Regions from separate parts of the Peribacillus sp. BM1 genome, predicted to be linked through region 3. Evidence: riboswitches for the same ligand, from Rfam matches in the RefSeq annotation. Region 3 holds a riboswitch; each other region holds the start of a gene.
The links. Region 3 has a riboswitch for S-adenosylmethionine ahead of AC1MGI_RS07060 (riboflavin kinase). Riboswitches for the same ligand answer to the same signal wherever they lie in the genome.
Positions count from the first base shown of each region.

Region 1: it holds a riboswitch for S-adenosylmethionine, as region 3 does, so the genes downstream of both, AC1MGI_RS02605 (methionine ABC transporter ATP-binding protein) here and AC1MGI_RS07060 (riboflavin kinase) in region 3, are expected to answer to the same signal.
Region 2: it holds a riboswitch for S-adenosylmethionine, as region 3 does, so the genes downstream of both, AC1MGI_RS13740 (bifunctional homocysteine S-methyltransferase/methylenetetrahydrofolate reductase) here and AC1MGI_RS07060 (riboflavin kinase) in region 3, are expected to answer to the same signal.
Region 4: it holds a riboswitch for S-adenosylmethionine, as region 3 does, so the genes downstream of both, AC1MGI_RS04325 (LLM class flavin-dependent oxidoreductase) here and AC1MGI_RS07060 (riboflavin kinase) in region 3, are expected to answer to the same signal.

Region 1 is NZ_CM155259.1:509,658-517,392, reverse strand. It holds gene AC1MGI_RS02610 (O-acetylhomoserine aminocarboxypropyltransferase/cysteine synthase family protein) at 1-1,285, shown strand, start outside; SAM riboswitch class I at 1,732-1,843, shown strand; gene AC1MGI_RS02605 (methionine ABC transporter ATP-binding protein) at 2,016-3,050, shown strand; gene AC1MGI_RS02600 (methionine ABC transporter permease) at 3,043-3,711, shown strand; gene AC1MGI_RS02595 (MetQ/NlpA family ABC transporter substrate-binding protein) at 3,728-4,588, shown strand; gene AC1MGI_RS02590 (YuzK family famiily protein) at 4,947-5,099, shown strand; gene sufC (Fe-S cluster assembly ATPase SufC) at 5,543-6,328, shown strand; gene sufD (Fe-S cluster assembly protein SufD) at 6,344-7,651, shown strand; gene AC1MGI_RS02575 (cysteine desulfurase) at 7,651-7,735, shown strand, end outside.
Region 2 is NZ_CM155259.1:2,834,692-2,842,426, reverse strand. It holds gene metH (methionine synthase) at 1-3,194, opposite strand, end outside; gene AC1MGI_RS13740 (bifunctional homocysteine S-methyltransferase/methylenetetrahydrofolate reductase) at 3,187-5,037, opposite strand; SAM riboswitch class I at 5,513-5,611, opposite strand; gene metE (5-methyltetrahydropteroyltriglutamate--homocysteine S-methyltransferase) at 5,791-7,735, opposite strand, start outside.
Region 3 is NZ_CM155259.1:1,445,041-1,452,775, forward strand. It holds gene AC1MGI_RS07040 (glycine zipper domain-containing protein) at 1-531, shown strand, start outside; gene AC1MGI_RS07045 (hypothetical protein) at 541-1,335, shown strand; gene AC1MGI_RS07050 (DUF5381 family protein) at 1,356-1,913, shown strand; gene AC1MGI_RS07055 (gamma-type small acid-soluble spore protein) at 2,041-2,250, shown strand; SAM riboswitch class I at 2,568-2,673, shown strand; gene AC1MGI_RS07060 (riboflavin kinase) at 2,963-3,463, shown strand; gene AC1MGI_RS07065 (hypothetical protein) at 3,585-3,725, shown strand; gene AC1MGI_RS07070 (GntR family transcriptional regulator) at 3,945-4,667, opposite strand; gene AC1MGI_RS07075 (sugar kinase) at 4,818-5,831, opposite strand; gene dagF (2-dehydro-3-deoxy-phosphogluconate aldolase) at 5,824-6,579, opposite strand; gene AC1MGI_RS07085 (DgaE family pyridoxal phosphate-dependent ammonia lyase) at 6,576-7,688, opposite strand; gene AC1MGI_RS07090 (amidohydrolase/deacetylase family metallohydrolase) at 7,666-7,735, opposite strand, start outside.
Region 4 is NZ_CM155259.1:889,657-897,391, reverse strand. It holds gene AC1MGI_RS04340 (sensor histidine kinase) at 1-1,013, shown strand, start outside; gene AC1MGI_RS04335 (response regulator) at 1,006-1,638, shown strand; gene AC1MGI_RS04330 (class I SAM-dependent methyltransferase) at 1,823-3,010, shown strand; SAM riboswitch class I at 3,335-3,441, shown strand; gene AC1MGI_RS04325 (LLM class flavin-dependent oxidoreductase) at 3,533-4,582, shown strand; gene AC1MGI_RS04320 (ATP-grasp domain-containing protein) at 4,612-5,559, shown strand; gene AC1MGI_RS04315 (ABC-F family ATP-binding cassette domain-containing protein) at 5,661-7,223, opposite strand; gene AC1MGI_RS04310 (DNA topoisomerase III) at 7,495-7,735, shown strand, end outside.

The DNA of each region.
Region 1 (7,735 bases), 940 kb from region 3:
TGAGACATTGAGTGTTCATGGAGGCTTAGAGGCAGATCCGGTAACTGGAGCAAGATCATTGCCGATTTACCAAAGTAATGCTTTTGCGTTCAAAAGTACGGAGCATGCTGCTAATTTGTTCGGGTTAAAAGAACCTGGGTACATTTATTCAAGAATTCATAACCCGACAGTTACAACATTTGAGGAAAGAGTGGCCTTATTGGAAGGTGGAATTGGCGCTTTAGCGGTATCGAGCGGAATGGCTGCAATCACTTTAGCCATTTTAAATATTGCTGGTGCGGGGGATGAAATTGTAGCAGCTTCAACTTTATATGGGGGTACATATAATTTATTTGCCAATACACTTCCGAAATATGGGATAAAGGTCCGATTTGTTTCATCTGATGATCCTGAAAATTTCAGAGATGCGATTACTTCACGAACAAGAGCAGTCTTTGCAGAAATAATCGGCAATCCAAGTTTGCGTGTGTTTGATATTGAAGCGGTGGCTGACATTGCACATGAAGCAGGCGTTCCGCTCATTATCGATAACACGTTTGCTACGCCATATCTTTGCAGACCGATTGATTTTGGCGCTGATATTGTCGTTCATTCCGCAACAAAATGGCTGCTTGGAAATGGAACAACGTTGGGCGGGATCATTGTAGACGCAGGGAAATTCGATTATAACTCACCTAACTTCCCAGGCTTTACTGAACCAGATCCAAGCTATGACGGAATCGTTTATGCAGAAGCAGTTGGCCCAGCCGCCTTTATTACCAAAGCACGTGTGCAGCTACTCCGAGATCTTGGACCAGCATTAAGTCCGCAGAGTGCTTTCCAATTCGCAATTGGGCTGGAAACATTGCATGTGAGGATGAAGGAACATATTTTGAATACAAAGATTATCATCGACTATCTGCAAAATCATCCAGCTGTCTCATGGGTCTACTATCCTGGTAATGAAGATCATCCTGATAAGAGCTTGGCTGACAAATATTTGCCAAAAGGAGCAGGTTCCATTGTTACGTTTGGCATTAAAGGTGGCAGAGAAGCAGGTGCGAATCTCATTAACTCGATTCGCTTATGGTCCCATGTAGCCAATGTTGGAGATGCGAAGAGTTTAATCATCCATCCTGCGAGCACGACGCATCAGCAACTTTCAGTCAAAGAACTTGAAAAATCAGGTGTAGCCGAGGATTTGGTACGTTTATCGGTCGGAATTGAGAATGCCCAAGACTTAATCGATGATCTTGAACAAGCGATTGAAAAAGCTACAGGCATTCATTCACTTGCGGTAAAATAATTTTTCCCACACTTAAGCAGTAAGACCCCCATCTCGAGATTCTGAGCATGCTAAAAGAGGATAGGTGGGGGATCAACTGCCCGTAAAGGTCCGATTGGTGAGATAGAGTGAAACTTACCGATGCATGAGCAGAGGTAAAGTTTGGGCCCACAGGATGCGGCGTATTTAGTCTGAGTTCGTTGAGCCTTAGTTCGTACTGTCGATTGATTGAAGCTTGCTTGCGATCTTAACGACAGTAGAACGGGACTAACAATCAGTAGGGGATGAAGAAAACCGCCACTGATTGAAGTTTCACTTTATCTAAATCGATTGTTGCCAAGTTTTTTAACGATTTTTCAATAAATAGAAATATAATACATTGACACTCTATCTTTTTGCATGGTATTATTCCAACGAAAACGAAATGAACTTTAATTGATGATTTGTCAATTTCTTATACTTGTTTGCTCTTATCAAGAGAGGCGGAGGGATGTGCCCGATGAAGCCCGGCAACCGGCAAAGCTAATGCTTTGAAAAGGTGCCAATTCACGCAAAGCTGATTGCTTTGGGAGATGAGAGAAAGGTCTTTTTCACAATGCCTTTCTGCTCATGCGGAAAGGCATTTTTAATTTCCAATTATGTAAATAAACAATGCATGAATGGAGCAGTTCGTGAAATCTTATTTAGTAGAAGGTTTTTACAAACAACATGAGTAGGTTCATAGGGTTTATTGCAAAAAGAGGTGAGTTCAATGATAACATTGTCGAAAGTTAGTAAGGTATTCAGTACTAAATCCATGCAATCAAAGCCAATCAAAGCTGTTGATGAAGTGAATTTAACGATTAATAAAGGTGAAATATTTGGAATTATTGGGTATAGTGGTGCTGGAAAAAGCACCCTCATTCGAATGCTGAATGGTCTGGAAACCCCATCCACGGGTTCGGTCGTAGTAGCAGGAAATGCGATTTCTAGCATTAAAGGTCGTAACTTGCGAAAGGCACGTCAAGAGATCAGCATGATTTTTCAACATTTCAACTTATTGTGGTCTCGTACTGTACACGATAATATCGCGTTTCCACTTGAAATTTCAGGTGTAAAGAAAAATGAACGCCAAAAACGAGTCAATGAATTAATTAAGCTAGTCGGCTTAGAGGGCAGAGAACATGCTTACCCTTCACAATTGAGCGGCGGGCAGAAGCAAAGGGTTGGGATAGCACGTGCTTTAGCGAATAACCCGAAAGTACTCCTTTGTGATGAGGCGACATCTGCACTTGATCCGCAAACAACTGACTCGATTCTAGAACTTTTGGTCGATATTAATAAACGATTAGGGTTGACGATTGTACTTATTACTCATGAAATGCATGTCATCCAAAAAATCTGTCATCGGGTAGCCGTCATGGAAGGTGGCAGAATTGTTGAGCAAGGACCGGTTCTTGACGTATTTAGGAACCCTGCTGAACAAATAACAAAGCGGTTTGTTCAACAAGTAACGGAGCCTGAGGAAACGAAGGACACTGTGGAACATTTACTAGAGCACTATCCACAAGGCAAGGTTGTACAATTAACTTTTGTCGGCGAAAATACGGAAAGTCCACTAATTACAAAGCTTATTCGTAATTTTCAATTGGATGTTAATATCGTACAAGGGAAAATTTCGCAAACTCAACATGGATCGTATGGCACATTGTTTATTCATATGGATGGTAGTGATGAAGAAATCACCCACGCGATTGAATTCATCAAAGAACAGCAGGTTGGCGTGGAGGTGATTTCGAATGCTTAATGAATGGTTACCGAATGTTATCTGGGAAAATATCTGGCTAGCTACGAAAGAAACACTATATATGACAGGTATAGCTCTACTTGCGACTTTTATATTAGGTATCTTACTAGGATTATTGTTATTTTTGACGTCTAAAGGACAGATATGGGAAAACAAATTTATTAACGTGATTATTTCTGCGGTGGTCAATATCTTCCGCTCAATCCCATTTATTATTCTGATAATCTTATTAATTCCGTTTACGATTATTGTGGTAGGTTCTATGCTAGGTGCAAAGGCGGCTCTCCCAGCATTAATTATCGGAGCTGCGCCTTTTTATGCGAGGATGGTCGAGATTGGCCTTAGAGAAGTGGATAAGGGTGTAATTGAAGCCGCAAGATCCATGGGGGCTAAAACGAGTACTATTATTTTTAAAGTACTACTACCAGAATCCATGCCTGCACTTGTGTCAGGTATTACGGTTACTGCGATTGCATTGATCGGTTATACAGCGATGGCGGGGGCAATTGGTGCAGGTGGACTAGGAGATCTTGCTTATAAAGAAGGATTCCAAAGAAGCAAAAATGATGTAACGATGTTAGCGACGATTCTTATTTTACTTATTGTGTTCGTCATCCAATTTATTGGAGATTATATAACTTCAAAATTAGACAAAAGATAAGATGGAGGGTAAGAGAATGAAAAAGAAAAAATGGTTTTCAACATTAGCAATTACTTCCGCGTTACTATTAGGTCTTACTGCATGTGGCTCTGCCAATAATGATAAAGAAAGCGGAAATGGTTCCACAGATTCAGCTGACAAATCAACTTCACTTGTAGTCGGTGCTTCAAATATTCCACACGCAGAGATTCTTGAACAAGCAAAACCAATTCTAAAAGAAAAAGGAATCGATCTTGAAATTAAAGTTTTCTCAGATTTTATTTTGCCAAATAAAGCCTTGGCTGGAAAAGAAATTGATGCCAATTACTTTCAACATATCCCGTACCTAGAAGAAGAGATTGCAGATAAAGGCTATGATTTCGTTAATGCTGCCGGCGTTCATATTGAGCCAATCGGAATTTACTCCAAAAAGTACAAAAGCTTAGACGAAATTCCTGAAGGCGGCTTAATCATCATGCGAGATGCTGTTTCAGATGAAGGAAGAATTCTATCTATATTCCAAGAACATGGTTTGATTAAGTTAAAAGAAGGTATAAGCAAGACAAAAGCAACCATTGATGATATTGTTGAAAACCCGAAGAAACTTGTATTCCAACCTAATATTGAAGCTGCATTACTTCCACAGGTCTTTAATAATGGTGAAGGGGATGCTGTAGTCATAAATGCAAACTATGCATTAGATGCAGGACTTGATCCAGTAAAAGATCCAATTGTTGTTGAATCATCGAAAGATAATCCTTACGTTAATATCCTTACCGTTCGTACTGGTGATGAGAAACGTGAAGACATTAAAGCATTAGTAGAAGTTCTACACTCAAAAGAAATTCAAGATTTCATTACTGAAACGTATAAAGGTGCAGTTTTACCTGCTGAATAAATAGTGTGAAGAAGGGTGTCCCAAACAAAAGGGTCAAGCCTCGACTACTATATACAGTTTAAAGTAAGTGGCTAAATCACTTATAAACTGTTGTTAGGGTAGGGGTGAGATCATTGGGACACCCTTCTTCTCTTTTGTGAATTTTGCAAATGAAACTTCGGATGATATACATATCACATAGCAATGGTCCGTAATAGTAAGGATATTAGTTGTATTCCTAAGCTGATCAAGTGTAATCGACTCTGTGCCGAGTATATGGATTTTGAAAAGTAAATTGCTAAGATGTTACACTAAAATCCAATAAAAAATGGAAGGATGATTCATTATCAACTCTCTAGAGTTAAACGTAACGAGCGAAATGGAAAAGGCGATGCAACAATCACATGGGGTAGGCTACAGTGAGTATAGCAGGCGATTGGATGTGCGACTCCAGGTCGAGGAACGAAGAGAGAGGGATTATGAAGAAGGCAACCGAATCGTGAATAATCTGCAGCGCCAGATTCATTCATAATTCCATTTGAATAGACAGGAAAAAGACCGGCCGAAGTTCATTTAATGGACTTCGGCCGGTCTTTTTTGATTGCTGTAGAAAACATTATTGCCAAGAAAATGATGAGGATGTCCCATAACGGAAGGGCAGACTCTTGGGGGTAGCCTTATCAACCACCTTTACATAGTCTTCATTATAATAACTTTATAAGAATCGAATTATTGTTTTTTTATGGGAAAAATAATGGGGTGCCTGTAGGAAATTTCTAGGAATGGGCTTTACTTGCATTGTGCATTGGAAAATACTATCCTTATAGTAGAAAAGCTTCTTAATTAGTTGCTTACAGTTTAAATTTGATATAAGATTATAATGAGAATAAAGTGAGAATCATTTTAACGGTCATAGAAAAGAAGGTATCTTACTTTCTAGCTATAAAATAGGATTTAGATCACGGAGGTATTACTATGTCAGGTTCAACATTAACGGTTAAAGATCTTCATGTTTCAATTGAAGGAAAAGAAATTTTAAAGGGTGTTAACCTTGAAGTTAAAGGTGGAGAAATCCATGCGATCATGGGACCTAATGGAACAGGTAAGTCTACACTTTCTTCAGCAATCATGGGCCACCCTAAATATGAAGTAACTAGTGGAAGTATTACATTTGACGGCAAAGATGTTCTTGAAATGGAAGTTGACGAACGTGCCCAAGCTGGTCTTTTCCTTGCTATGCAATATCCAAGTGAAATCAGCGGTGTAACAAACGCAGACTTCCTTCGTTCAGCAATTAACGCACGCCGCGAAGAAGGCGATGAAATTTCATTAATGAAATTCATTCGCAAAATGGATGAGAAAATGGATTTCCTTGAAATGGATCAAGATATGGCGCAACGTTACTTAAATGAAGGATTCTCAGGCGGAGAGAAAAAACGTAATGAAATTCTACAATTAATGATGATTGAACCAAAAATTGCAATCCTTGACGAAATTGACTCAGGGTTAGATATTGACGCTCTTAAAGTCGTATCAAAAGGGATCAATGATATGCGTGGCGAAGATTTCGGTTGCTTGATCATCACTCACTATCAACGTCTATTGAATTATATCACTCCTGATTTCGTTCACGTTATGATGCAAGGACGTGTTGTTAAATCAGGCGGTCCTGAGCTTGCACAACGCCTTGAAGCAGAAGGATACGAGTGGATTAAAGACGAATTAGGCATTGAAGACGAAACTGTTGGCCAAGAAGCGTAAGTAGGAGGATTTGCCATGACTACCGAAACAAAATTACCAGTTGAACAAGAGTATATCAGCTCTTATTCGCAACAAAACAACGAACCAGCTTGGCTGACAGAACTTCGAGTTCATGCATTTGCAGGACTGGAAAATCTGCCGATGCCAAGACCTGATAAAACAAAAATAGATAAATGGAATTTCACATCTTTCAAATCTCATACTGTTGAAAGTGAAGCATTCACTTCATTGAATGACCTTCCAGAAGCTGTGAAATCGCTTGTTGATTTAGAAGAAAGCAAAAACTTATATATCCAACGCAATAATACGCCTGCATTTTTTAGATTGTCTGAAGAGTTGAAGGCAGAAGGCGTTATTTTTACAGATATCTTCACAGCAGTACGCGAACATGGAGAACTTGTACAAAAGTACTTCATGAAAGACGGCGTAAATACTGATGAGCATCGCCTTGTGTCATTCCATGCTGCGTTAATGAACGGTGGAGCGTTTTTATATGTTCCGAAAAATGTTGAGATAAAAGAGCCGATTCAATCTATTTTCTTAGTAGATCATGCAGATGCTACGTTATTCAACCATGTATTAATTGTAGCGGATGACAATAGCTTAGTAACGTATGTTGAAAACTACATTTCTACGGTAGAATCAGCATCTGGAATTGCAAACATTGTGACAGAAGTCATTGCTAATGCGAATGCGAAAGTTACGTATGGAGCTGTTGATACTCTTTCTTCAGGGTTTACTACGTATGTGAACCGACGCGGTGTAGCAGGTCGTGATGCTCGAATTGAGTGGGCGCTTGGATTAATGAATGATGGCAATACTATTTCTGATAACACAACTTATTTAATGGGTGATGGTTCATTCGGAGATACGAAATCAGTTGTCGTTGGTCGTGGAGAACAAAAGCAGAACTTTACAACGCAAATTATTCATTATGGAAAACGTTCTGAAGGATATATTCTGAAGCACGGCGTAATGAAAGATGCTGCACAGACCATTTTCAATGGTATTGGGAAAATCGAACACGGAGCGACAAAAGCGAATGCAGAGCAGGAATCACGTGTGTTGATGCTCAGTGAAAAAGCTCGTGGAGATGCGAACCCAATTTTGCTTATTGAAGAAGATGATGTAACGGCAGGACATGCTGCATCAGTTGGTCGTGTAGATCCGCTACAATTATACTACTTAATGAGCAGAGGAATTCCAAAGACTGAAGCAGAACGCTTGGTCATCCATGGTTTCCTTGCACCCGTAGTAAATGTTCTTCCAATTGAAGGCGTTAAGAAGCAACTAGTTGAGGTAATTGAAAGGAAAGTTAGATAATGAATCCATACGAAATTCGTAAGCTTTTCCCAATTTTAGATCAAGAAGTTAATGATCAGCCTCTAGTTTATCTCGATAGTGCTG
Region 2 (7,735 bases), 1.4 Mb from region 3:
CTCATCAAATGATGCATTCTTTCAGCAAATCCTTCTGCCGTTTCAAGGGCAAGTGATTGTATCGCGTGGCTTTTTAAAAAGTCACCCTCCTGCTTCCATTTTTCCGCCCATTTTCTAATTCCTTTACCCGCCGATACAAGAAAGAAGCCGACATAATCCATTTCACCTGATGAAACAGGTTTTACATAATCGGCAAGACATAAATAAGGACTACTTTCCTGTCGGGGAAAATCGAATTCTTCCAAAATTTCATTGTGGTTGTCAGGATTATATACTTTGACCTTATTGCCTTCGCTTTGAGCAGGGAAGAACTGATAAATTCCATTTAAACCGTACTCATGGTCCGACTTTAAGAACGTGATTAATTCATCTACAAGTTCATTCAGTTCAATCGCCCGCTCATCACCCTTTCTTACCAGTTCAGCTACTTTTCCTTTCAAACCAAGATGGTGACCAATCAACATTTGCCGATTTATGTATGGCTGAACAACATCTATCGGATAATCCTTCAATATATGGCGTATTTGATCAAGTGGCTTCTTGACAGGAACAACAGATAACGGTTTTACTTCTACCTTTTTTCGTTCCGGTTTTTCCATCGTAGCCACGATTGCCGCATTTTCCCTTGCTGTCTCCCGCTTTTCACTTAATTCTTTTAGATACGCTGCTTTTTTATGATTGTCATGTAAAATATTTGCGACTGCAAGCCCATCCATTGCATCTTTTGAGTATAAAACAGGGCCATCGTATTCTGGCGAAATTTTAAAATCTGTAAATTTACGTGATAATGCGGCACCTCCTACTAGAATGGGGATGTCGATGCCTGTTTGTTTTAAATCCTGCGCCGTGAGAACCATTTGCTGGGCTGATTTGACAAGCAGGCCAGAAAGTCCAATAACTGTCGGGTTATGCTTGCGAACCTCTTCAATAATTTGCTGTGACGATACTTTTATCCCAAGATCAATCACTTCATAGCCGTTATTGGAAAGAATAATGTCCACTAAGTTCTTGCCAATATCATGCACATCCCCTTTGACAGTCGCTAGTAGCACTTTTCCTTTTTTTGCACTGTCTTCTTCATTTTCCATTAGCGGTTCAAGATATGTAACCGCCGCTTTCATAGCTTCTGCGCTTTGTAAAACTTCAGCAACGATTAGCTGATTATCATTAAAGAGGCGACCAACTTCTCCCATGCCATCCATTAGCGGTCCATTGATAATCTCAAGCGGTGCATCTCCACGATCAAGCGCCTTATTGAGATCAGTAATTAAACCTTCTTTCGTTCCCTCAATTATATAATTGGCCAATCGTTCATCTAGAGGTAGGATGGCCGTATTTTCTTTTTTCTTCGCCTTTTTACCACGATAAAATTCTGTGAAAGTGGCTAATGATTCTGATGATGTATCGAACAAAAGAGCTTCAGCCAGTTTGATCTCTTCTTCCGGTATCGAAGCAAAACGTTCTAGTTTTTCCGTATTGACAATTGCATAATCCAGCCCCGCCTTCGTGCAGTGATAAAGGAAAACGGCATTGAGTATTTCTCTTCCCCTTGGTGGTAGACCGAATGAAACGTTAGATATCCCAAGAATCAGCAAACAATCCGGAAAAGTTTCTTTGATTGCCTGAATTCCTTTCACCGTTTCAAGAGCTGAGCCGATATATTGCTCATCGCCTGTCCCAACTGGAAAAACAAGTGGATCGAAAATTAAATCACTTTCTGACAAACCATATTTATTGACAAGTAAATCAACAGAACGCTTGGCGATTTCAAGCTTTCTTTCCGCTGTAACCGCCATCCCTTCTTCATCGATTGTACCAACCACGACGGCAGCACCATATTGATGGATAAGTGGCACAATCTTTTCAAAGCGTTCTTCTCCATCCTCCAGGTTAATGGAGTTTATGATTGACTTCCCTTGCGATCTTTTTAACGCTTCCTCCAAGACAGCTTCATCCGTCGTATCGATTACAAGTGGCACCTTAATTTTCTTTACCACTTCAGTAACAAACTCTTTTATATTCCCTAATTCATCGTCATCAGGATCAGCCAGACAAATATCAATAACATGAGCTCCTTTTTTCACTTGAGCTCGAGCAATTTCTGCCGCTTGTTCAAATTTCTTTTCCCTAATCAATTCCTTGAACTTACGCGATCCGATAACATTCGTTCGTTCTCCGACAAATAACGGACGCATGGAATCATCATAGATAAGAGGTTCGATTCCTGATACTGCATGACCGTGTGTATGAGTTTCAATTATTCGTGGCTCAATCAATTCAAGTACTTTTACCAATTCAACAATATGTTCAGGTGTCGTACCACAGCAACCACCAATAATGTTAACCCATCCTTTTTCTGCAAACTGTTTCATTTTTTCTGCTAAAGAATTCGGCGATTCATGATAATGCCCTTCCTCATCTGGGAGTCCCGCATTAGGGTAACAACTAACTGCTCTATTTGATAAATTCGCCAGTGTTCTGATATGGTCAATCATGAATTCTGGTCCAGTTGCACAATTCAATCCGACTGCAAGTGGATTCATATGTTCACATGAAAGATAAAATGCTTCTATCGACTGACCGGCAAGTGTCGTTCCCATCGGTTCAATTGTGCCAGAAATCATGATCGGGATTTCCCGTCCGTATTTAACAAACGCCCCTTTAATTCCAGAAAAGGCAGCCTTTACATTTAACATGTCCTGACATGTTTCGACTAAAAGTAAATCTACCCCTCCATCAAGAAGACCTAACGCTTGTTCTTCATAAGAAGCAGTCAATGCTTCAAATGTCGTTCCACCAGTTACAGACAAAGTTTTTGTCGTTGGTCCCATAGCTCCTGCCACGAATCTAGGCCATTCTTTACTCGAATATTTTTCACAGGCCGCCTTAGCAATCTCGGCAGATTCTTTGTTTAGTTTATATGCCAGATAACTTATATCATACTCATCAAGCACGATACTTGTTGCACCAAATGTATTTGTTTCGATGATGTCTGCACCAGCTGCCAAATATTTTTCATGAATGGAACGAATGACATCAGGTTGGGTAATCGTTAAATATTCGTTACAACCTTCATATTGTTCACCACCAAAATCCTCAGCGGTTAAATCCTCAGCTTGTAACATGGTCCCCATCGCGCCATCTAATAATAAAATTTTTCTTTTCATTTGTTCCTGAATTAACCGTTTACTCATATGCTCCCACCTCCGAAGTATGCCTACTATCTACTTTTCTAATATGTTTCGTTAATTCTGCTGTCATTTCATAATATAAGAACGGGGTAATTAAATAGATGCCCTTAAATTTATCCATCGCAGTATCCACCAATTCCTTGGCAATGGCTATCCCTTCATTTTTGGCTTTATTTGGATCATTGCCTGCAGATGCCATCGCTCTGCGGACTTCTTCTGGCAAGATGATACCAGGCACTTCGTTATGGATAAATTCCGCATTCCTTGAACTTGTTAATGGCATAATACCAAGAAAGATAGGTGTGTCTAAATGTTGCGTTGCTTCGTATACATCTTCAATTTGTTTGACGGAATAAATCGGTTGCGTCAAAAAGGAGTCAGCTCCACAGGCAATCTTCTTTTCAACCCGCTTAACTGCTTTATCGAGATATTTGACATTTGGATTAAAAGCAGCAGCGATTTTAAAATTCGTTTTTTGACCTAGACTTTGCCCTGAATAAGAAAGTCCTTCATTAAATTGTTTGATAAGACTAATTAAATCTAATGATGATAAATCATATACAGATGTCGCACCTGGAAAATCACCAATTTTAGATGGATCACCTGTTACGACTAAAATCTCATTTAGACCAAGCGTTTGCAGCCCCAACAAGTGCGATTGTAGACCTATTAAATTACGGTCACGGCATGTTATATGAAGAAGCGGCTTTATTTCATGCTGTGTTTTCAAAAGTGTACCTAATGCCACATTGGAAATTCGCGGTGAGGCAAGCGAATTATCAGCCATTGTAACGGAATCTACACCCGCTTTCCTTAAGGCAACGGCACCATTCATAAAGGCTTCAATCCCTAATTTTTTCGGCGGGTCCAATTCTACTAAAATCGTTCTTTCCACTTTCGCTTTTTCATGGAATGCTAGCCCTTCATCAGAATTTCCCACTTCGATAATCTCAATATCCCTTACTTTAATTTCCTTTTCTAAAACCGGTGCTAACAATCTTACCGCGTTTTTTATTGCTTCAATATGGATAGGCATCGTGCCACAACAGCCGCCGATAATGGATGCCCCCTGCTCTCTAAGCTCTAGTGCTGATGAAGCGAAATATTCAGGTACTGCATCATATACAAGTCTTCCATCGACATAATCTGGTAAACTAGCATTCGGGAAAACGGCAAGTGCCGCTTGTTTTGGTAACGAAACGGATTCCAATGCGCGAATCATATGATGTGGACCAAGTCGACAGTTGATGCCGACTACATCTGTTCCCAACTGCTCTAACCTTTGAAAAGCCTCGTTTAACGACATCCCGTTTTGTAAATTTCCAAGTTCATGTAATGAAACATTTGAGATAATTGGCAAATCCGTTTCTTGCCGTGCAATCTGAAGAACGGTCTCTAACTCCTCCAAATCGTAAAATGTCTCAAGCAATAGTCCATCTGGTGCTTCAAGTAGGAGACTATATAATTGCTCTCGGAAAATACGTTTGATTTCCTCCAAGCTTAAATCTGATTTACGTATACTCCTTAATGCACCTATCGTACCGAATACAAATGCATTCCCTTGTACAGCTACCTTTTTAGCAATCGCAATGCCTTTACGATTAATTTGACTTACTTGATCTTCCAATCCATACCTCTTTAATTTATGAAAATTAGCTCCATATGTATTCGATTGGATAATATCTGCTCCCGCATTCAAATATGCCTGATGAATCGTTTCAATTTGATTGGGATTCGTGATATTCAATTCTTCGTAACAAAGATCAATGCCGTGGGAATACAATAATGTCCCCATTGCCCCTTCTCCAACTAATATTCTGTTCTTCAATTCTTGACGAAAATCCATAAATACCCCCTTTCTGAGGGCGTCCTAAAGAGGTCTGACCTTAACTCCCTATACACGGTTTATTGTGTGATATACACATGATTTAAACAATATATTGAAGTTCTGTGGTATGACGCTCTCGTTTTAGGGTACCCTCGCTAATTTCATTGTTATATGCGAAAAAACAACATGTTGATGAAGGAATTATCGAAACATTCTCTCCATCTATCAAACATTCACTTACTAGCTTTAGCATATGCCGGTTATTAAGGTTTTTTCGGGACAATCCCTTCGCATCTCTCGAGAAGTATTGATTTTAAAAAAACACAAAATTATCTAGCTATAAATTTACTTATTTAATACTGATGTAACATCACGAATATTCCATTAATTCCAAATAATCCTCCTTCTTTAATTTTTACCGCTATTTCGCATGTTAAAATAAAAAACCTCTTCTTAAGATAAGAAGAGGTTTTAGCACCACGGCTATTCACTCTTCTTATCTTCAAGCGTTTCGCTTCTGGAATTAGCACAGTACAAAAAGTCTGTTGCTGAGGTATCAAAGGGCCAGTCCCTCCACCTCTCTGGATAAGAAAGTTACATATTTAGTTTTAATTAACTATTACTCTATAGCTGTGATTAACAAATGTCAAGAAATAATTTGATGAAAATTCTGAATAAAACAATTACTCGTTTGTTTGATGAGTCGCTAGTAAGGCCTAAGCATGTTCTCTTAAGCATTCACCGTATTCCCTACACCCTTTATTATCCTTCTTATACATTCAGTGTTTGTTTTACTTCAAGCTTTTCACGATAAAGCTTTGTTGCTTCTACCATTAATTTTAATGCCACGACTGTTTCTTCAATACCACGCGTTTTTAAACCACAGTCAGGGTTAACCCAGAATAAACGGTAATCTAAGACTTGCAGGGCACGTTCTATATTTTGTGATAACTCTTCCAATGTTGGTACACGCGGGCTATGAATATCATACACGCCAAGACCAATCCCCTTATGATACAAATGTTCTTCAAATGAGCGAATTAATTCACCATGACTTCTTGACGTTTCAATCGAGATGACATCTGCATCAAGTGCATCAATGGCTTCAATAATATCTTCAAAGTTCGCATAACACATATGAGTATGAATTTGTGTTTCTTCCTTCACAGACGATGTTGATAATTTAAAAGCATCAACCGCTATTTTTAAGTAGATTTCAGTTTTTTCTGTTTTCAACGGCAATCCTTCTCTTAAGGCTGGTTCATCGACCTGAATCATACCGATACCGTTTGCTTCTAAAGCTTCGACTTCCTGTCGGATTGCCAATGCCAATTGACTTAAGACATCTTTACGACTTATATCATCACGCACAAATGACCAATTTAAAATGGTTACGGGGCCTGTTAACATGCCTTTTACAGGTTTTGTCGTCAAGTTTTGCGCATAAACCGTTTCTTTTATTGTCATTGGTTCTGTTAAGACGACATCACCAAAAATAACTGGTGGTCTGACACAACGTGAACCGTATGATTGCACCCAACCATACGTTGTAATCGCAATACCTGCTAATTTTTCACCAAAGAACTCAACCATGTCTGTCCGTTCAAATTCACCATGAACGAGTACATCTAAACCAAGTTCTTCTTGAATATCAATCCACTTTTTAATTTCTTCTTTAATGTATTGCTCATACTGTTCGTTTGATAGTTCTCCTTTTCGCCATTTCAAACGTTGCTTTCGTACCACTTTCGTTTGCGGGAAACTACCGATTGTTGTCGTTGGAAGTAATGGTAAATCCCATCGTTTATCATGCAATACTTTTCGTTTGCTTGCATCAACGCGAGTTATTGAATAATGAGATAAATTTACTAATGTATCTTGCACTTCTCTCACATTTCGGAACGATGAATGATTTAATAATCTAACTGCTTGGTCACATTTGTCAAGCTCTTCAACGGTTAGTTCATGTTTTGCAAATTTTGTTAACAAGACCACTTCATCCAGTTTTTCATCTGCAAAAGATAATGCATTTTTAACAATGGGCTCTAAATTTTGTTCACTTTTCACTGTCACAGGAACATGAAGTAAGCTGCAAGATGGTTGGATTATGAGACGATTATCGTCAACTATACTTGTTAATGTTTCGATGAGTTTTGCTTTCTCTTGTAAATTGGCTTTCCAGACATTTCGGCCGTCAATGACTCCTGCTGCCAAAACCTTATCTTTCGGAAAACCAATTGCTTGTAATTGAGCAATATTCATGTCCTCGTCGTGAACAAAATCGAGACCAATTCCTGCAACTGGTAATTGAACGATGGCTTGATAATGTTCGATACTTTCATAATACGTTTGTAGAATGATTTTTACGTTTGGGACGGACTTTTTAAAAGCTGTGTACACTTCATTAACATCACGTAAAATTTCACGATCAATCTGTTTTACTAAAAGTGGTTCATCAATTTGTATCCACTCAGCACCCGCTTCTTCTAATTGTTGCAATACTTCGACGTAAAGTGGAGTAAGCGCTTGTAACAATTCCTTGCGTTTTTGATCATCGTATCCTTTTGACAATGCCAAAAAAGTGATCGGCCCGAGGATGACAGGCTTCCCATTTATCCCTAATTTTTCTTTTGCTTCTTTATATAATTTTAATGGCCAGTTTTCTAATAAAACCGGTTGTGCATCTTCTAACTCGGGCACGATATAGTGATAGTTT
Region 3 (7,735 bases):
GAAGCTGGTGGAATGGGTCTGAAGATTTCAGAAAACTATTCAAAGTATGGAGATCAGCCGGAAATATTAAAGCGAGAAAACGCAAAAGCGGTAGGCAATGCAGTGAATAATACCGTCGCAATTACTGGAGGTTCTATTGCAGGGGCTGTAGTAGGGGGAGCTTTAGGAAGTGTTGTTGGTCCAGTTGGTACAGTAATTGGAGCTACTGCAGGATCTTTTGTTGGAGGACTTGTTGGAGAACAAGCTGCCAAGCTTACTGCAGGGTTAGCAGAAAAGGCTGCTATGGTATTTAAAGAGCCTATTCATGATGGACTTGAAGTGATAAAGGGCGGTTTAGAAAAAGCAGGGAAAGCTGTAGAAGGATTTAATAAAGGCGTAGACTTTATGAATGATCAAATTAAAAGTACAATTACAGATCCAGTAGAAAAAGTGAAAGAAATAGGCAAGGGACTATCAAAAGCAAAAGAAACTGCGAACTCTCTTGTTGATGGCGCGAAAGATTTTCTTGAAGATAAATTCTCATTTTTTTAAGGAGGACCTATGAAGACGATTCAATTAAGCATAGAAGAGTTAATCTTTTCATTTTATAGCGAAGGGTTATATGAACAAGGTATTTCGATTAAAGAAGCTTATTTTCCAGCTATGAATGATTCTGAGTTGAAATTGATGTTAGAAATTGCATCTCGCTCATTGTTAGCAAAAGATATGGTAGAGGAAGTTAGTAACCAATATAAACTAAAGGAAGAGTATACTTCATTTATCCACATATTAAATGATGCAGAAAGTACAGTAAAGGCTTCTAAATTTGATGTTAGTTTACATGCAGAAGACAGTATCTCTTTTCATTTTAAAAATAGTGAAGTGTATTTACATAAGTTATTACACGATCATCAAGTTCACTATCTTTCTAAGCTATCTAAAGAGAACATGTTTTCAATGGTAAGTGAATTTTTTGCTTTCAACCCATTAAAAGCAGAGAGTGATGTGCTTTTTACGTTGAAAAGTGAAGAGTTTGACGAGTTGTTAGAAGATGTAAGTCAAATGGATGATCTAACCGAAAAAACCATTCAGAAATGGGTAAAGAAATCAGAAAATACGAATATGGTAGAGTTGCTAGATGATTTATCAAGAAGAAACGGTAAAATGGACAGTATACTTAGTCTGCAATATGACGCAAATAATAACCCAGACTTCATTGATCTTTCCTTTGTTATTCCCGGAAAGACGGAGTTTTGGGTGGTGACTAGGAACCAAAATCTAGATTTAAGTTTTCAAAGAGTAAATGAGTCAACGATAAACAACCTATTGTTAAATAATAAAACATTCCTAGCTTAAGGGGGGGGGGGGGGCACTTTTTGGTCAATATAAAGGAAAAAAATGAACTTCTTCAAATAAAAGGGTCTAAAGGCATGTATGTGTGGGTAACTGGAGCCTATTTAATTGCTATAATAAGCTGTTTGGTATTAATAATTCAGGGCTTTAAGTTCAATTCGAATTATTCTTTAATCTATATCTTTGGAGGCATTATGCTCACTCCTGTTTTTCTATACTTAATACTCTGGTCATTGCCTGGTTTTAATCCGTGGAAAATTCTATTAACGATTATCCCAGGGGAAAATGGGAAGGTATTTTCTAAAAAAGATACGGTTTTTATTAACGATATTCGTAATATCGATTTGGTGAGAAATCCATTCAATTTGATCAATTATATTGTTATTGAAACATTTGATGAAAAAAAATTAAAGATTCCAACTTATAATCTAATTGATGATCTGGATTATCAAGTAATGGTTGATCAATATATGTTTCCATATATGACAGAAAACGCGAGAAAAGTATGGGATCGTAAAATCGATTTAAATGTATTGTTGAAGGAAGTAAGATATGAGCGACAGGAGCAGAAGATTGATTAAAACTTTGTGATTATTGTTTCAGAATGAACCTCCAAACCCCGTATGGTGGCCTTTTCTCTTTTTGCCCCTGATTAAAAAGGAACTTTTGAGGAGAAATTAAGGGAAACGGAATGGAGGTTTCTTTATAATGGAAAACAACAATCATCATGATACATTTACGGTCGCGGGAACAAACATTGATGCAGTAAAAAGACAAAATGAACGTTCAGGTATGTCATATAATGAAGTGAAAGAATTGCTGGCTAAAACTACGGGTGGACATGGTACAGAAGTCTATAGTGATACCAATATTGAGGAAGTTAAAAGGGAAAATCAGCAATCCATGGAAAAAAACTAAAGACTACACCATTTAATAAGACCTGCCCTCAAATAGACTATTTTGGGGCAGGTTCTTTTGTCTTAGGTACGAGCTTATGTAACAATTTCCCCTGGTCATACTCCTTAAAGAATTCGTTCTTGTAACATAGGATCTTAGTAAATCCTTAATGACAATCTTTTATACACGTTAAACATATATCATATTCCGTTCCTATTAGAATGAAATATCAGAAAAAACAGATTGGAGGTACTTGACAGGAAACTGAACATTATATATATTGAATATAATAATAATTCTTAGTAATCCGATATGATTTAAAATTTCGTATATATAGATTCTTATCAAGAGAGATGGAGGAACTGGTCCAATGAAATCTCGGCAAAAGGCTCTTTTTAGGGTACTGTGCCAATTCCAGCGAACGAATAGTTCGAAAGATAAGAGGAGGCAATGGTAGCACATTAATGCACATTCTACTCTTCTTATCACTTTGATAAGGAGAGTTTTTTTGTATAAAGGACATGGGGACGGGTCTTCGCGACTTAATAATACAGCCAATTTACTCAGCAGGTATACTCATATTATTGAGAAAGCATCCGAAATACCGGCCCCGCACCGCCACCATTGTGATGAGGCGAGTGTAGCGTGCTTCATGATCGATCTTTCATAGTAACTGGTGGCGTTTTAACGCCACTCAGGTTTTGTATTTACAAATGAAAAAGGGGATGAGTGGATGATTAACAATAAGGTTATACCATTCGAATTTGACACAATTTTGCTTGGTGAAGAGAAGGAAGGTATTGCTGAATCTCTTTGTGGGAGAGTGGTGCATGGTAGGAAAATGGGACGGCAATTAGGTTTTCCTACAGCCAATGTAGATGCAGATGCTGTCTTGTTAGCGAATGGGGTGTATGGCGTACATGTGGTTGTAAAAGGAAAGCAATATCGGGGCATTATGAATGTGGGTGTTAAACCAACATTTGGATCAACCTTGAAAAAAACATTTGAGGTTCATCTTCTCGACTTTTCCGATGACTTATATGGAGAGTTCATAAAGTGTCAACTTCTTTTTAAAATCAGAGAGGAGCAAAGGTTTGCCTCAATTGATTTATTAAAAAAACAAATTACGGAGGACAGATATCGTGCAATCGAGAAATTTAAACAATTTGAGGCTCTTTTTAAGGACGGAGAAAGGAAAACCCCTACAGAAAAGCAAATATCTGAATCTGCCTGATTTACAATTTTTTAATTGGTGCCATTTACAATATGGGGTAAACAAAGGAATTTATAATACGATTGATAACTGGTTTTACGAGTATGGCATTGTTAATATTCTCTCACGCAGAATTTACCTGTTGTCCTTTTTGGAGTTTGCCAAAGAAGTAGAATCGGAGCAGAAGCAAGATAAAGTAATTCGATTTGGAAATGGTGGACTTGTAAAAAAACTACACGAATTTCTAGTCGTTTATAAAATGGAGTCGAATGGTGGACTTTAAAATTTGGATTTAAAGCTGAAAAGATACAGGTGTTCGGGGGAAAACATCCTATTGGGAAAACCCCGACCTGTATTCGTCTTTAATTTTGCAAGCCGAATTCGTTAATAATCTCAACTACATTGATCTATTTCTTCTATAAAACTAATCATGAACAGCAAGAATATTTCGTTCTTGTCAAGCCTTAGCAGGGGAGAAAGCTATAATGAGCGCTTAATTAGGTTAAACCGATGAATTCCGCTCATTATAGCTCACAATATAATTGTGTTTTGCTGTATTATAGTACCCTTCACTGTATTCTTTAATATTCCCTTCTTCATCATGAGAAAGTCGAATTCGTTTTAAAGCTACAGTGTCTTTTGCCAATTTCAATGATTCACATATGTGACTAGGTACGATAGCAACGGTGAACTCATCCCTAAATGTTTCGAGTTTAATATTGTTTTTTTCCATAAAACGATATAAAGAGTTAATCTGAACATCGTTTAATTCTTCATCGCTTATGTCCAGTAAAATATAGTGGGAGAAGTGAATATACGGTTCACCATCCAAAAGGTACATTCGCTCGATTTGAAGGCAACTTTCACCAAATAGAGGATAGAGTGAAGATTCAGTAGATAATTGAATCCTTTTTATACTTAACACTTTTTTGATAATTTGATGACCTTCCTCTACTAATAACTCTGTAAAGTGCTTACCTTTTGCTAGTTTCGCATTCGAAACATTTGTGATGACCTTCGTTCCTTTACCGCTTTTCTTTTCAATCAAACCTTCTTGAACAAGCTCTTTAATTGCATTACGTACAGTAATTTTACTCACATTAAATTCTTCTTCTAGTAGAGGCTCAGAGGGAATGTAGGTATTGACTGCGTAAACCCCATGTAAAATACGATCTTTCAATATATCTTTGATTTGTAAATACAACGGTCCTTTTTTTCTATTCACTCTTGTTCCATGTCTCCTGTCATTTTCCTGGTATGAAATTTTACTTTATCCCGCATTAACGGAAAGTCAAGCCCCCCACCTCAAGGCTTAGAGGAATCGAAGAAGCGTAGGTGGGGGATAAGAAAAACCCCCACTGATTGAAGTTTCACTTTATCTCTTGATATCTTCAATTGTTCCCATAATGGATGACAATATCTCTGTTTCTGTTGACATAGGTGTATCCCCAACAATTGTGCAGGCTAACATTCCAGCCGCGGCTGCAAACTGTACGGTTTCCTTCGGTGAAAAATTAGACAATTCTCCATGCAAAATCCCGCTAGTATAGGCATCACCAGCACCAATTCTATCATATATGGAAAAGGATAGATGTTCAGAGAAATGGAACATTTGATCTTTGTACATATAACCTAATAAAGAGTGGGTATTATCCCTATTAATCGTTCGATGTGTTCCTGCTATTGTTTGAATATCAAAGTTTGTTGCGACTTTAGGAACTAAGTCGATAAGCTGTTCCTCTCTTGAGGTTTTCGTTGTCTTCATTCCTAAAATATTCATAGTATCTTGTTCATTCATCATGACAATATCAGATAAAGCAAGCATGTCTTCATAATGAGGTTTGGCTTTGCTGTATCCACCGTCCCATAAGAAAGGCCGAAAATTACAATCAAAACAAACGATTCCACCTTTTTCTTTCACTTTTTTAGCAAGTACTTTCATACTCTCGCGGACATTTTTCCCCATTGAGAGTGTAATGCCGCAAAAGTGAACGATCTCTGCTTTCTCAGCGATTGCTTCCAGATCATAGTCCAATAATGAAGCGGTATTAAAACTGCTTTCCAATCGATTCGTATAGGTGACACGACTGGCACGATTTCCGAAGCCATTTTCTAAAAAATACATGCCAAGGTAGTTGCCACCTCTAGAGATAAAATTTCGTGCAATTCCTAAGCGTTGCAAGTGAGTGATGGCTGCATCACCTAATGGATTAGTCGGTAATTTCGTCACAAGATAGCCATCATGACCAAGCTTTGTCATTGCTGCAGCAACGTTAACTCCCGTGCCTGAGAATGAATAGTGTAACGTGTTAGCTTGTTGCAGTAATTCGTATCCTGCCACTTGCAATCGCATCATTACTTCTCCAAATGCAACTATTTTCTTAGGCATGTTTTTGAACCAATTCTTTTGTGATGGTTAATAATGTTCGTACATCTTCCTCATTTGTCTTACCAGTTTCTTTATTAATAATTGAAGAGTACACATGTGGAATAATTTTCGGTACGTTTGCTTCTAAAGCAATTTCCAGTATTTTCTCGAAATTATGTAAATCAATGCCACCAGTTGGTTCCAAAGCAAAGCCCTCTTCACCGCAGGCTTTCGCTACTGCACGGAACTCTTCTTCATGCTCTAACCCTTTCATCGGGAAGTATTTCAAAGCATTTCCACCCATATCGCGAACTAAAGCAATGGCGGCTTTGACAGGAACAATTGCCAAATCATCGGCCATAGCACTGTTAGGACCGGTAGAAATATTCACGTAGCCGACTTGACCTGTTGGCGATACAAGCGAATTGATCCAACTCTCTTTTTCTCCTAAATTAGCCTGTGTAGCAGCTACAGCTGGAAACACTTGATTAATGTGACTGCCTGGATAATGTTTAGCAATCTCAGAAACTACTGCTGCCTGCCGATTATCGCCAGCGCCTAAACCAATCGAAACCGCTTCATCTATCGCTTTTCCATATGCTTTCATGTCTACCACTGCAGTATCTACAGAAGGGTAGTCTTTGGATAGAACACCAATTAAAACATGACCTTCTGCGGCCTGGAAAACTTCTACTGCATTTTCGATACTATTTGCTAGTACGTTCAAAGCTACTCGATTTCGATAAAAACGTTTGTTAATATTGGTCATTGTTCATTACCTCCTAAAATAGCTCGCAATCGGGCTTCAATCACGTATATATCATCACCTTGTAATGGGCGTGGATCAATATCAAAAAATCCTTGGCGAACCCCGTAATCACGGGTATAAATTGCGATTAATTCTCCATTTCTCAGCCGATCGTTTACTTCTTTTGCAGTTGTATGCGCAAGATCCGAATCAATCAGGATTCGAGCTCTGTAGATGGCACGCCCTGCCTCATCTTGTACAATGGATACCTTTACACCACTGATCGATTCTAGTGATGTAAGAACTTGTAAACTAGCTTTTTCTTGTTCACTATGATCAGTTTTGACAAAATACTCATCTACTGCCTGCAATAGTCCAAATGTTGTTTCTTTGCCGACTTTCATACTTCTGCCAATGCCATGTAATTGCACCTTAAGCCATTCGATATATTTCTGTTTACCAGCAACGATTCCGGAACTTGGTCCTTCAATCGATTTTGAGCCGCTATATATAGCTAAATCAGATACTTGTACATACTTTTGCAAATCTTCTTCTGCAGCCGCATCGACAATTAATGGAATATGATTCGCTTTGGCAACTTCCCAAGCTTCTTCAACTGAAATCATATTTTTTTGCACTGTATGGTGGGATTTTACATATAAAATAGCTGCAGTATTTTCACTAATAGCAGCGGCAATATGCTCTCTTTTGCCTTCATTTGCATAACCGACTTCAACTAATTTACCACCGCCAAGGTAAACCATCGTTTCTACCGGTGCGCCGTATTGTACGTTATGGCCTTTAAACATAATGATTTCATTTCTAGGGATTGATTCTTGATGGAGTTTTTCGCTTTTTCGGCGGTTTCCTTCTGTTACAATCGCGGCTATGGAAAGAGCGATACCACTTGATGCAGAGTTTACAACAACCGCTGCTTCAGACTGAAGTAACCGAGCGATATGTTGACCTGCTTTGTCGACAAGGTCCGCAATTTCAACATAATTTTGCCCGCCTGTCTTCATGGCGTTCATTACAGTATCTGTAGGTGCGGAAACACCTAAGATACTCATTCTTCCGCTTGCATTGATCACTCTTTTTAAACCGTATTTAGCATTCAATGAATTCTCCATTTATGACGACTCCCTTTACATCGATTTTTTGTTTCGCTTCTCTTACT
Region 4 (7,735 bases), 560 kb from region 3:
TGGGTTTAGCATTCTTGATTGGTCTTGTGTTAACGGCAGGCCTATTTTTTTCTTTCCCTTTGAACAATTGGGGGATGTTGTGGGAAACAAAAGTGATGGATCTACCATTTATCTTGTTTTATATTAGCTTGATTGTCCTAATTGGGATTGGATGTGGTTTTATAACAGGTTTGTCTTGGAAGCGGCAGTTAAAAGAGATTAGTGACGAGCTCTATTTCGTAGAACAAGGACGACCGCCAGCCGGTAATGAAAATTACTCTGTTCAGGAATTAACGGCGATATCTAAACAAATTGTCCGAGTGCATCACCAAGTTTCCGAACAAACGAAATTATCACAGAAGCTAGCAAATGATAAAGCGGAAGACCAGGAGAAAAGAATTCAAGAGATGGTTGTAAGAGAAAGAAACCGATTAGCGCGCGAATTACATGATTCTGTTAGCCAACAACTATTCGCCGCATCAATGCTTATGTCGGCTATTACTGAGTCAAACGGCGATGAAGATACTGGCAGTGCTAAACAGCTGAGAATGGTTGAGGGTATGATTCATCAGTCGCAGCTCGAGATGAGGGCGTTGCTATTACATTTACGTCCTGTACCGCTTCATGATAAATCACTTCAAGAAGGGATCGAAGAATTGCTTGTAGAATTATCGCAAAAAGTGCCAATGAAGGTAAAGTGGAAGCTTGAGCCCATTCCGTTGAAAAAAGGGATTGAAGATCATCTTTTTCGGATTCTCCAAGAATCTGTTTCTAATACATTACGTCATGCAAAGGCGAATTCTTTAGAGGTTTTATTGATTGAGCGGGATGGTTTGTTGATTTTAAGAATCGTCGATGATGGAGTTGGTTTTGACATAGAAGCGAGTAAAGCTGGCTCATATGGCATGAATAATATGTATGAACGGGCAGTTGAAGTGGGAGGAACCTTAAAGGTGATTAGCCTCTTGGATAAAGGAACAAGACTTGAAGTGAAAATACCGATGCTAAATGCGGGAGGTGAGCAAGATGATTAATGTTATTTTTGTCGATGATCATGAAATGGTTCGAATTGGCGTTTCGGCTTATTTATCGGCACAGACAGATATTCAAGTGATTGGCGAAGCGGATGATGGAGCAACAGGTGTGAAAATGGCGCTTGAATTGCGACCTGATATTATCTTGATGGACTTGGTTATGAAGGAAATGGACGGAATTGAAGCAACGAGATTAATTATTGAACAATGGCCAGAGGCGAAAATTATTATCGTGACGAGCTTTTTGGATGATGAAAAAGTATATCCTGCTTTAGAAGCAGGAGCGACAAGCTATATGCTAAAAACCTCAAAAGCGAGTGAAATTGCCAACGCTGTACGTTCTACATTTCATGGTAAAATCGTTCTTGAACCAGAAGTTACCGGTAAAATGATGGCGAAGATGAGGAAGAAACCAGAAACAGCTGCTCATGAATCATTGACCAATCGGGAAATGGAAATATTACTACTAATGGCTCAGGGGAAAACAAATCAGGAGATTGCAGATGAGCTGTTTATTGCTTTAAAAACAGCCAAAGTGCATGTGAGCAGCATTTTAAGTAAGCTTGATGTTCAAGATCGTACACAGGCGGTTATTTACGCCTTTAAACATTCTTTGGTGGAGTAAGAAGTGAAGGGCGTTCATTGGCTTGCTACCAGTATGAAGAACTCTTCGTTAAAAAAGTAAACTCAACTCCAATTAGATAGTACGGCCAGTGCTATATAGCGGGATTTTTGTACACCTTTTTAAGTAAGTGCAGCTAGGTCTTTATCCTAGATGTAAAACAAGAAAATGCAAATGTGGAGGATTTATGAAATCATCAAACATACAAACTGCAATAGAGGTAGGTCGTTTATTAGAAGGGGAGAGTATTCCGTATCAATTTACTTATGCTGCGGCCCTGCTAATTCAAGGTGTCTCAGTACAAGAACCATTTGAAATAACAGTTGATGTACAGTGGGATTTATTCAATGAGGCCCATCAGTTATTTAAGGGCTTTTCGCCATCTCATCCTACAAAGACGACTGAGAGCGCGTCATTTCAATTTAGTATGGGAGAGCAGTTAGTTACTGTGGTTTGCAATTATAATACGACGATAAAAACCGACCCGTATCGGATTTCAATAGTCACTGAAGGAGTAGAACTTTGGTGCCAATCTCTCTATAGTTATTTTTATGATGAAGAGATGGCGGTGTTCAGTGGACCTATTCATGCCCATTTAGCGGGGATTCAGCAAGGTTTTACCGAAGGAAATGAAGCTGCGTGGAATCAGAATAATTATGTTGCCTTAGTGAATCGCTACGGAGAGCCTGGGCAGCTTGCGTCGAAAATCCTCTATAATCCAAAATGGCGTCTGCAACCTTTTTACCAGTATATGGGGGACTTACGAAAGAAGAAAGTGATGCATCTGATGGGTTCTAATGGAGTGAAGGCTGTAGCAATGGCTGCACTTGGGGCTGAGGTTAAGGTTGTAGACTTTTCGCGGGAAAATGCTGCATTTGCTAAGGAATTGGCCGAAGCAGCACAAGTTTCAGTGGATTATATTATATCGGATGTCCTGTCGATAACTGGGGACCATGCTAACAATGATCATGATCTAGTTTTGATGGAGCTTGGCGTTTTGCATTATCTAATTGATTTAGCACCGTTAATGGAGATCGTTCAAGCAATCCTAAAGCCGGGCGGGCGCTTTATTTTACATGAGTTTCACCCGATTTCTACTAAACTAATTACTTCATCTGGAAAAAAGCATAAAGTAATGGGTAATTATTTTGATCCCACGATTGAATCAAATAATGTAGCATTTTCCAAGCATATGCCGGATGGCGAACAAGAAAAACTATTACAAGTAGTACAGCGGAAGTGGACAATAGGGGAGCTTGTCACTGCAGTTGGTAAATCAGGGCTCGTTATCAAAGTGCTTGAAGAAGAGCCGAATCATAAGATGCATGATATTGGATTACCAAAAACGTATACGCTTGTAGCGGAAAAGGGATAAACAATAGTAAGACCTTGAGTAATCTATCCTTTGTATGACGTATGGTCAAGTAAGCCGATAGGAAGGGTCTATTGTTTGCATTTTTGTTTAACTTGCATAGTGTCTTTGACTTCCTACGCAGTAAGTGGCGGATCGTAGTCGATATGCCCTTTAAAGGATACTAGAAAGAGCGGCGAGAGGATATCCAAAAAGGGTCTGACCCTTTTTGGATATCCTCTTTTTTATAAATGGTATTGCATTTTTCTGATTTGTGCAAACATATGTCTTGACGAATACCAAAGGTATAATATAAGATTATTCTAATTATTAATATAATTTAATATGTTCTTATCGAGAGAGGTGGAGGGACTGGCCCTTTGAAGCCCGGCAACCGTTGACAATTGTCAGTACGGTGCTAATTCCAGCGGAGTAATGGCTCTGGCAGATAAGGTGGAATGCAATCGCAAACTTCTTCTTATCGGAGAAGTTTTTTTGTCTTATCAAAGAAGGAGCCCATAATTTAATCATAGAGGAGATAGGGAAATGAGATATGGTTATTGGCTGCCGATATTCGGCGGATGGTTACGGAATGTAGAAGATGAGAAGATGCCCCCAACTTTTGAGTATGCGAAAAAGGTAACACAAGCTGCGGAAAAGTGGGGCTATGATACAACCCTTGTCGCTGAACTCAATTTAAATGATATTAAAGGTCCTGAGAGTGATTCACTTGAAGCTTGGTCAACGGCAGCTGCCCTTGCAGCTGTGACGGATAAGATTGAAATTATGACAGCTGTCAGACCTGGTTTTCATAATCCGGCGGTAACGGCAAAAATGGCGGCGAATATTGATCAAATCTCAAACGGCCGATTTACATTGAATGTTGTCTCTGCGTGGTGGGAGGAAGAGGCTCGTCAGTATGGCGGAGCTTTTACAGCCCATGATGAACGCTATGAGCGCACAGAGGAATTCCTTGAGGTGCTTAAAGGTTTATGGACAGAAGATACATTTTCATATGATGGGAAGTATTATTCGATTGCCAATACTCATTTGCATCCGAAGCCTGTACAGCGCCCGAATCCAATTCTTTATGCGGGTGGAGAAAGTCCACGTGGCAAAGAGACAATTGTCAATCAGTGTGATGCATATGTCATGCATGGTGGCACAGTTGAGGAAGTTGCTGTGAAAATTCAAGGAATGAAGCAGCAAAGAGAAGCAGCAGGGAAATCACCATTTTCAAGCTTCGGAATGGCTGCTTACGTCGTATGCCGAGATACAGAAGAACAAGCCCAGGAAGAACTAGCGCGAATTACGGATGTGAAAGAATCAAGTGCCTATGCTGGATATAATGACTTTATAAGCAAGTCACAGCTTGAGCAACAGGTCAAGTTATTCGACTACTCTGTTTCAAATCGTGGGCTGCGTCCGAATCTAATTGGAACCCCTGCCCAAATTGCTGACCAAATTCTTGCATTTGAAGAAGCGGGCGTTGATTTGTTATTGCTGCAATTTTCTCCTCAGCTTGAAGAGATGGAGCGATTTGCTAAACAAGTAATGCCGCTGGTTGAAGAAAAACGTACAAAAATTCAAGTATAAAGACAAAGATGAACTTAGGAGGCAGTAAAATGAGTAAAATTTACGTTATTCATGAAAATGGCGAGTGGACCGCCCATCTAACGAAACGGTTAGAGGAACTTCAATTGCCATATGAGGAGTGGCATCTTGACGAAGGAATCGTCGATTTGACGGAAGCTCCGCCGGAAGGAATATTTTATAGTCGAATGAGTGCTTCTTCTCATACGAGAGGTCATCGTTATGCTCCAGAATTAACGGAAGGTGTCTTATCATGGTTAGAAGAACATGATCGTACTGTATTTAACGGCACGCGTGCATTACGTTTAGAGTTAAGCAAGATTAATCAGTATACCGCTTTAAGAAAACAAGGGATCAGGGTGCCGAAAACGATTGCGGCAATTGGTAGAGATAACATTCTTGCTGCAGCTGAAAAGATCGGTACAGCTTCGTTTATTACTAAGCATAACCGGGCAGGAAAAGGGCTTGGTGTTCAATTATTCCATTCTATAGACGGATTAAAACAATATTTGGATGGGGCAGCATTCGAAGAACCCGTAGATGGTATTACCTTGATTCAAGAATATATTAAAGCTCCAGAACCATTTATCACGCGTTGTGAGTTTGTTGGTGGAAAATTTGTCTATGCGGTTCAAGTGGATACTTCAGAAGGATTTGAACTTTGTCCAGCTGATGCTTGTCAAATCGGTGATCTATTCTGCCCAGTGGGTGAGGAAGTCGAAGAAAAGCCGAAATTCCAGATTGTAGAAGGTATTGAAGAGCCAATCATTGAAAAATACGAACAATTTTTAAAGGCAAATCAAATTACCGTTGCTGGCATCGAATTTATTCGCAATGAAAAAGGTGAGGTATTTACATACGATGTGAATACGAATACTAATTATAATTCAGACGCTGAGAAGGCAGCTGGAAAGTATGGCATGCTTGAGTTGGCGAAGTTTTTAGGGGCACAATTGAAAACAACAGAGTCTGTTAGATAGTAGTAATGCAGGCTCCTCCTTAAAATTAGGAGGAGCCCCTTTTGTTAAGTTGAAAAAACGAGGGTGTCTTAAGGGTCTGACCCTTTACTTTTTTATAAACATTAAGCCTGTGCTTCGTTTTTATCTACCCAGTCTTCTACATTCCAAACTTTTGTCACCCAATCTTCATAAAAATCAGGTTCATGGCAGACAAGGACAATAGTCCCTTTATATGCTTGCATCGCACGTTTTAATTCTTCTTTAGCTACAACATCTAGGTGATTTGTCGGCTCGTCAAAAATAAGCCAATTGCTTTCGTTCATCATCAATTTACAAATACGTACCTTTGATTGCTCTCCACCACTTAGCTGATTCATTGGGCGTGTGATGTGCTCATTTTTCAAACCAACGCGTGCAAGAATGCCACGAACTTGTGCTTGTTCTAAGCCAGGGAAAGCATTCCAAATTTCATCAATCGGCGTTGTGTCCCCAGCCTTCACTTCTTGTTCAAAATAAGAAGGGAACAGGAAGTCTCCGAGGATCCGTTTTCCACTAAGTGGTTCAATTTTTCCGAGAATGGTTTTTAATAATGTTGATTTTCCAACCCCATTCATGCCGACAACTGCAATTTTTTCGCCGCGTTCAATCGTCATGGTTAGTTTCGGAAGTAGTGGGTGATCATAGCCGATTTCAAGATTCTCGCCTTCGAAGACATAGCGACCGCTACCGCGTGATTCCTTGAAGTCAAATGTTGGTTTCATAGCTGTTTCAGGACGGTCAATTCGTTCGATTCGTTCAAGTTGCTTTTGACGGCTTTTCGCACGGCCGGATGTCGAGTAACGAGCTTTATTTTTGGCAATGAAGTCTTCTTGCTTTTTAATGAAATCCTTTTGCTTTTCATAGGCGTTGATATGCTGATTTTTATTAATCTCAGCAAGTTCAAGGAATTTTTCATAAGTAGCTGTATATCGAGTTAGCTTAGAAAATTCAAGATGGAAAATTATATCCACTACCCCGTTCATAAATTCTGTATCATGGGAAATTAAAAGAAAGGCATGTGGATATTCTTTCAAGTAACTGCTTAACCAGCGAATGTGCTCTACATCTAGGTAGTTGGTAGGTTCATCGAGTAAAAGGACCTCGGGTTGTTCAAGCAAGAGCTTAGCTAATAATACTTTTGTTCGCTGGCCACCACTCAAGGAAGCGACGTCACGATCGAGACCGATGGCATCCAAACCAAGGCCGCGGGCAGCGTCTTCAATCTTAATATCTAAATTATAAAAACCGCCAGCTTCTAGCTTATCTTGAATCGTCCCCATTTGCTCGAGTAGATCTTCCAATTCCTCTGAAGTGGCAGTCCCCATTTTTTCCGTTACTTCATTCAATAACTTTTCCTGTTCGAATAAAGGAAGGTAAGCATCACGCAACACATCACGCATTGTTCTTCCTTTTGTAAGGACGGTATGCTGATCTAAATATCCGTATTCGGTACCAGGTGTCCATTCCACGCGTCCAGTATCGTGAATCAACTGTCCTGTGATGACGTTCATCATGGTCGATTTTCCAACGCCGTTTGCACCGACTAACCCAACATGTTCACCAGCCATCAAGCGGAATGATACGTCTTTGAATAGTGTACGATCACCGAATGAATGGCCTAATTTATCTATAGAAAGTAAACTCATTTCTTTTGGAACCTCCAATGAAAAGTAAAAAACTCTATTTTTTATCATACTAAAATCCTTGATAGATTGCTATGCTTCACCAAGAAGAATTGAATGGGAATTCGTAGTGAAGGATTTATCGACAAATTTCCCAGGAAATCGATGTTTCGCCCTTCAAGCCATTTTGTGAGATAATAAACGTAAAGCTTTTTAAGGAAAAATAAGAAAGTGTATAGGTTTCCAACAGGTTTTACGTTTTCTTATTATGGAATTTTGAAAGGGTGTTTTTTTTATGAGTAAAACTGTCGTGCTGGCTGAGAAGCCATCAGTCGGAAGAGATATAGCAAAGGTCTTGAATGCGCACAAAAAAGGGAATGGCTTTTTTGAGGGTGATCAATATATTGTAACATGGGCACTCGGACATTTAGTGACCCATGCAGACCCTGAAGCCTATGATGAAAAATATAAGGCATGGAAGCTTGAAGATTTGCCAATGTTGCCGCCTGCATTAAAGTTGGTCGTGATTAAGCAGT